3 regions of the Enterobacter wuhouensis genome follow, and region 3 is predicted to be linked to each of the others. Evidence: predicted binding sites of a transcription regulator. Region 3 holds the regulator's gene; each other region holds the start of a gene.

Region 1 (2,265 bases), 1.0 Mb from region 3:
GCGGGGATCGTGCAGCGTTTCGCCGACGTTACGGTTTTTGATCATCAGTGCAGCAGCACCCCAGTTCGGGATGATGCGGTGGTCAACGTCCTGTGTGAAGGCACCTGCGGCCACGGAAGAGGCCCAGGCGTTAAAGAAGAAGCCTAACCCAAAGGAGAAGTGAGACGCCGGATCGCCTTCGCAGGAGTTCAGCTCCCCCAACGTACGAAACGCGCCCATACCCTGAGTGGTAGGCGCATGAAACATGCGTGCAGCCCCGGCTCCCACACCGACGCCAACGAGGCCGCCAATGATGAGCGATTTTATTAATATAATTAAGAACATCAGTCTGCCCTTTTATGAATAATCAGCGTTGCGTGACGAAATCCACCTGGTCAAGATTGATGGCGGTCACGTTGACGGTCACATCCAGCTCCACGCTGTAGGTGCGTCTTTCCCGGCGCAGAAAGAAGAACAGAAACGCTTCTTTTCGCACCGCTTCTTGCGCCTGAACAACCTGCACATCCTGTGGCTCAATACGCAGTAAGATATGCGGTGACGTTTTCATCACCGCGGCCTGAACGTGGTTGAGCGCGTCGGCAAAGGCGCGCGCTTTGGCGTCACCTTTGCCCTTCACTCTCACCGTGGTTGTGAACTGTTCTTTCATGCTTATGCGCCGTATTTCTTCTGCCACGCCTGCACCAGACGCTCGCCCAGCTCTTCTTTATCCATAAAGCCAAAGCCCAGCACGTTGCAGCCTTCGTTGATGGCGGTCACGCCCTCTTCCACGGAACGCATCCCGTATTTGGCCTTGTAGCCATATTTGGTTTGGGCCGTGATGGCACCCGCGCCGCCGCTGCCGCAGAAGGAGATGCCGAAGGTAGCGTTTTCCGCTTTCATCATGTCGCCCAGCTTCATATCCGCCGCCATGCCCGGTACAACCACCGCGCGTCCACCTGCTTTTTCCACACCGGCAGCCACTTTCTGACCTTTGCCCAGGCGATCGCCAATCACGACTGTAATCTGTTCCATGTGTTGCTCCTTAAAGGTTGTCTTTCGCGACTTCGAAGTGAACGGAGAGCAGCCAGGCTTCTTCATCTGGAAGATTGCCAAACTGCGCTACCACTTCACGGGCGAGTTGCATTGAATCGGGTGAAATTTCGTCGAACAGCTCCGCTTCAACCTCCGGCAGCGGCTCGCCGGTCACGGACCGGTGCGCCATCGCGCGAACGTGGGAGGTCAGCATCTGCTCCTGCACTGCATTAGGGATGATGTCGTGTCTGGCCAGCAGGGCATAAACCTGCTGCAGCATGGTGTTCGCGAGCTGCTCTGTTTGCTCCGCCTGTTCCCCAACGTCGTTCATTACCGCTCCGTTAATCACTGGTCTTACCCCGTTAATGGCTCTGGAATAAAACTAACGTTGCAGGGGAATTGTTTGTAGCGAGTTGTTTTCCACTTCGAAGTGGAAAGGCGAGCCGCAGCAGTGATCTGTGCCACATAAATGCGGTGAATCTGGATAAACCGCTGTATTTACGTGATGAATATCACGCTATTCAGCGGCAATGAACAGGCAAGCAGAGTCGAAAAGTTTCCGAGCAGGCTCGTAGAAATGTGACGTGGATAAGGTTTTCTTATGGGGATTCGCTAGAGTGGCTGCGGGTGCTTGAGACTGACCGTCTCATGCATGGGACGGAAAGTGGAAAGCCCCTACCTGAATTTAAATCAGGGCGGGGCCGTAAACGACACGTCCAACCGTGGAGTTCGCTACCTCGCCCGCTTTACAGCAAGGAGGCATCCATGAAACGCCAAAACCCAGGCACTGGAGTTTTGATGATTATTGCTTTGACAATAATCATCTTAACGCTGGTGACGCGGAAAACACTGTGCGAGATCAGTTTTCGAAACGATTCTTTTGCAGTGACAGCGAGGATGGATTGTCGCTCCGGTAAGTAGGGAGCAAGCATGCGCGGGGGTACAGAGCGTGCCCCCGCACACGGAGAAAGGACGTACAGCTCAGGCACCCAATTAACGATATTTTTTGTGGTAGGTGTTGCGCGTAGCCACGAACTGGTCGGCTGCTGCCTGGGCTTCCTTCACTTTGCCTTCGTTAGCCAGCTTCAGCGCGCCGTCGATCTGGCCAACCAGCACGTCAAAGCCGTGGCGATAGTCCTTCATCTCGGCGCTGTCTGCCGCTTTGCTTTCCAGCTTCGGCGGGGTCGCTTTTTGCGCGTCCAGCGCCGCTTCACGCATCTTCGTCAATGCGTCTTTCATCTCCGCCGCATTGTC
Region 2 (2,265 bases), 1.3 Mb from region 3:
TCATCAAAAATGTAGGGGGCCGTTTTCCAGCTCATCCAGCGGTCGAGGCCCAGCACGATCAACAGCAGTATGCCGATCAGGACAGACAGGCTGTAAAACACGCGCTTTAACATGCAGATGGCTCGTTCGTGGATGAAAGTTTACTCAGGCTACTGTACCCGCCTGGTTAGCGCAAGAAACGGTGAATCAACTGAGGGCTTTTTCAGCAAACGGGCGGGCATTTCTGCCCGCCGGAAGGTTCAGGCAAGCAGCACGCGGTCGATTGTGGTGCAGCCCAGCGCTTTCAGCGTCGCGGCGGTGGCGTCCCACTGGATCAGCGGTGCATCGGCAATTTCTGCCAGAATCGCGCGCTGAATGTCAGGATAGTCGTAGCCGTTCAGGCTCAACAGGTTGAGTGCGCCCTGCAGCGGCGGCAGCGTCGGGTTGAACGCGGCGTTCTCCGCATAGCTGCCGGTGAAGATACGACCGTCGCGGCACTGCAGCGCAACGCCGCTCGGCGATTTGCTGTACGGCGTGTGGCTCTTGTTGGCGGCGGTGATGGCGGCCTGGCTCAGATCATCGCCGGACAGGGCGAAACCGTGATCCTGTTCGTCCATCAGCAGCGTTTTGATCTCGAGATCTTTCGGGCCGAAGGCGTCCGGCAGATAGTCGCCCAGCGTATGCGGCGCGCGGCCCGGCAGGTTGATGCGCAGCTGCAGCCCGCTGTTCAGCTCGTTCATAAACTGGCGGCAGTGGCCGCACGGGGTGTAGTTAACGGTAATCGCGCTCAGCGCTTTTTCACCGCGCAGCCAGGCGTGGCTGATGGCGCTCTGCTCGGCGTGAACGGTTTGCTGCATGGTCGCACCGAGGAACTCCATATTTCCGCCGAAGTACCAGGTTCCGCTTACGCCGCGTGCAATGGCACCGACGTTAAAGTGGGAAAGATCTGCCCGGGCGCAGGCGGCGGCCAGCGGCAGGAGTGCGAATGCCAGCGCGTCTTCGTCCAGTCCCGTTGCCTGTTTCAGCGTCGTGACCTGCTCCGCCGTCAGCAGGGCGGGGAAATGCGCATCCGCCAGAACCGGAGCCAGGGCTGATTGCAAATTCTCTGCGAGCTGGGCGAAAGCAGTTTGAAAACGTGGATGCATGGCGTGTGCCTCATGAAGGTTAATGGATCGGTAGTGTACGGAGCCGTTAGGGCTTTATATGTGATCCACTTCTCATTATGTATGCAACTTATGAAAACAAAATGAAATTTGCGCGACGCATCGCAAATTTTAGCCCATTACCGCCAGAATTATCGGGAACACAAACGGCGCAATCAGGGAGGTGATAATCCCGCAGATCACCAGCGCCAGCGAGCTAAACGCCCCTTCCTGATAATCCACTTCGGCGCAGCGCGCGGTGCCGAGCGCGTGGGATGCCGTTCCCATTGCCAGACCGCGGGCGGCTTTGGTGCGAATTTTCATCAGATTCAGCAGGGTATGGCCAAACACCGCGCCCAGGATACCGACGAAAATCACGCACATAGCGCTGATCGCGGGAATACCGCCGATGCTGCCGCCCACGGCCATTGCAATCGGCGTAGTAACGGACTTCGGCAGGATAGAGGCCGCAATTTGCGGCGACGCGCCCATCAGCAGCGCCACCGAGGTTCCGGTGACCATCGCCACCAGGCTGCCGATAAAGCAAATGGTGATGATGGACTTCCAGCGGGCGCGGATCTGGTGCAGCTGTTCATATAAAGGAAACGCCAGCGCCACCACGGCAGGCTGCAGCAGATCGTTTAAAATTTTGCTCCCGGCAAAGTAGCGCTCGTAGGGAATGCCGGTGAGGAGCAGGAAAGGAATAATGACCACCATCGCCACCAGCAGCGGGTTGAGCAACGGCATCTTAAAACGGATAGCGAGCCTGCGTGCGGCAAAGAATACCACCAGGGTTAACGGCAGCGACCACCAGATATTAGCCATCATTTTTTTGTTTTCTCCCCGACGACTTTACGTTCGCCATGCACGATATGCGAACTCCAGCTCACCACCAGGAACACCACCAGCGTACTGACCGCGCAGGAGACGACAATCGGGCCGAACTGCGCTTTAAGCACATCGTAATACTGCATGACCCCCACGCCGATGGGCACGAACAGCAGCGCCATATAGCGGATGAGGACGAAGCAGCCGGGATTAACCCACTTCGCGGGCAGCACCTGCAGCGCCAGAAGGACGAACAGGATCAGCATGCCGATAATACTGCCCGGAATGACGATCGGCAGCAGCGACGCGATAAAGA
Region 3 (2,265 bases):
GGCTGATCAGGTCGACCACCTTTTGCTGGCGCGCCAGCAGCGGCGGAAGGGATTTCTCCGGATCGGTGTGCTGGGTCAGCAGGGTATATTTGGCTTCACAGTAATCCGCCAGCTGCACGTAGAGCAGGCTCAGGGATTCACGCAGCGGCTGCTCCCGCCACAGCCAGAACCAGAACCAGTTAAACAGCCCGTACCACAGCGTGCCGAGGGCGTAGATGAGCAGCGGTTCCCATATCGGCATATTCCCCGCGAGGCTCAGGGTGAATATGGCGGCAATCAGCGAGGCGGGCAGCAGGCGCGCGTGAAGCGAACTGATCTCCGCCGTTACGCCGAGCGTCATCGCCAGCACGGTCAGGATCAGCGGGAGCGGAATATCACGGGCGAGCAGGAGCTGTACGGCAAGGCTACAGCCGGCAAACAGGCAGCCGCCGATAATCAGGCGCTTGAAAAAGCGTTTATGCGGCGTGTCCAAACCGGCGATGTTGCAGCAGGCGGGCACGAGGGAAAACAGCAGGCCTTGCTGAAGATGTCCGAGGATCAGGCCCACGGCCACGGGAAGGCACAACACCAACGTTTGTCGCAGTGCGTAGTTAACTTCCGGGTGATAAATCAGCCTGCGCCACATGGGGAATAGAGACAAAAACGGCGTGCCACCCTGAGATGGCACGCCGTTTGACCGAATTAACGGGTTCCGTAAACCACGATGGTTTTACCGTGCGCGGAGATCAGGTTCTGATCTTCCAGCATTTTCAGAATACGGCCTACTGTTTCACGGGAACAACCGACGATCTGACCGATTTCCTGACGGGTAATTTTAATTTGCATGCCGTCCGGGTGGGTCATTGCGTCTGGCTGTTTCGCCAGGTTCAGCAGGGTCTGTGCGATACGACCGGTCACGTCCAGGAACGCCAGGTTACCGACTTTTTCAGAGGTGACCTGCAGGCGACGCGCCATCTGGGAAGAGAGACGCATCAGGATGTCAGGATTAACCTGAATCAGCTGACGGAACTTCTTGTAAGAAATTTCAGCCACTTCACATGCTGTCTTTGCACGAACCCAGGCGCTACGTTCCTGGCCTTCTTCAAACAGGCCCAGTTCGCCGATGAAATCGCCCTGGTTCAGATAAGAAAGGATCATCTCTTTCCCTTCTTCATCTTTGATCAGCACTGCCACCGAGCCTTTAACGATGTAATACAACGTCTCGGCTTTTTCACCCTGGTGAATCAGAGTGCTTTTCGATGGGTACTTATGAATGTGGCAATGAGACAAGAACCATTCGAGAGTCGGGTCTGTTTGCGGTTTGCCAAGCACCATGCGCTGTTATCCTCTGTTATAAGCTGTCACCAGAGTCATAAGATGCATCCGGACTCTGGGGTTGCAATCGAATTCTTACCCATACCCTGGGAAGTCGGCTGTCGTAATTTTCGCAGCCAGTAAAGTTTGATGTCCTCTGCATACATGTGTAACGTCAATGTATTACTGTAGCATCCAGAGTGTTTTAGCATAGCTTTTGCCGCGTGTCTCCTGGTGTCTCGCTTCAGCATGATGCAGGTCGCCTTCCGTTGCGAGAAATGTAACGCGCGCGTAATCTGTCACCAAAAATGCAACGTTGGAGTTAATGAATATGCAAGCGCGTGTGAAATGGGTTGAAGGTTTAACGTTCCTGGGCGAATCCGCTTCCGGGCACCAGATTTTGATGGACGGTAACTCCGGCGACAAGGCCCCAAGCCCGATGGAAATGGTGCTGATGGCGGCGGGTGGATGCAGCGCGATTGACGTGGTGTCGATTCTGCAAAAAGGCCGTCACGATGTGACCGACTGCGAAGTGAAGCTCACGTCAGAACGTCGCGAAGAGGCGCCACGCCTGTTCACGCATATTAATCTGCACTTTATCGTGACCGGTAAAGAGCTGAAAGATGCCGCGGTATCACGCGCCGTAGACCTTTCTGCGGAAAAATACTGCTCTGTGGCGTTAATGCTGGAGAAAGCGGTAAAAATCACCCATTCGTATGAGGTGATCGAGGCTTAATCTTTTGGCGGGTGGCGCTTCGCTGACCCGCCCTACAAAAGCACGACCGTAGGCCCGGTAAGCGCAGCGCCACCGGGCAAAACAACTCACGCGATCTGCTTCCCTTCCATCAGTCGCTGGACCAGCGGCGTCATAATTAACTCCATCGCCAGCCCCATTTTTCCGCCCGGCACCACCAGCGTATTCATGTGGGAAATGAACGAGCCCTGCAGCATCGCCAGCAGCCAGGGATAATC

The links. The regulator CRP, encoded in region 3, controls carbon source genes, mostly activating them, when cyclic AMP is high. The targets are predictions, from matches to a motif close to ATGTGANNNNNNTCACAT.
Region 1: a site for CRP is predicted at 1,461-1,478, ahead of VPX56_RS02825 (glycine dehydrogenase). Genes of this name have one in related genera too.
Region 2: a site for CRP is predicted at 1,183-1,200, ahead of cdd (cytidine deaminase). Genes of this name have one in related genera too.

The regions. Positions count from the first base shown of each region.
Region 1 covers NZ_CP142124.1:579,694-581,958, reverse strand. Annotated here, with positions in the region: gene VPX56_RS02840 (DUF4311 domain-containing protein) at 1-324, opposite strand, end outside; gene VPX56_RS02835 (DUF4312 family protein) at 347-646, opposite strand; gene VPX56_RS02830 (SFCGS family glycine-rich protein) at 649-1,011, opposite strand; gene VPX56_RS02825 (glycine dehydrogenase) at 1,022-1,360, opposite strand; gene VPX56_RS22995 (Hok/Gef family protein) at 1,660-1,932, shown strand; gene cybC (cytochrome b562) at 2,005-2,265, opposite strand, start outside.
Region 2 covers NZ_CP142124.1:3,137,359-3,139,623, reverse strand. Annotated here, with positions in the region: gene sanA (outer membrane permeability protein SanA) at 1-113, opposite strand, end outside; gene cdd (cytidine deaminase) at 240-1,124, opposite strand; gene VPX56_RS15015 (CidB/LrgB family autolysis modulator) at 1,254-1,949, opposite strand; gene VPX56_RS15010 (CidA/LrgA family protein) at 1,946-2,265, opposite strand, start outside.
Region 3 covers NZ_CP142124.1:4,392,198-4,394,462, reverse strand. Annotated here, with positions in the region: gene VPX56_RS21045 (YccS/YhfK family putative transporter) at 1-625, opposite strand, end outside; gene crp (cAMP-activated global transcriptional regulator CRP) at 682-1,314, opposite strand; gene VPX56_RS21035 (OsmC family protein) at 1,625-2,029, shown strand; gene VPX56_RS21030 (phosphoribulokinase) at 2,116-2,265, opposite strand, start outside.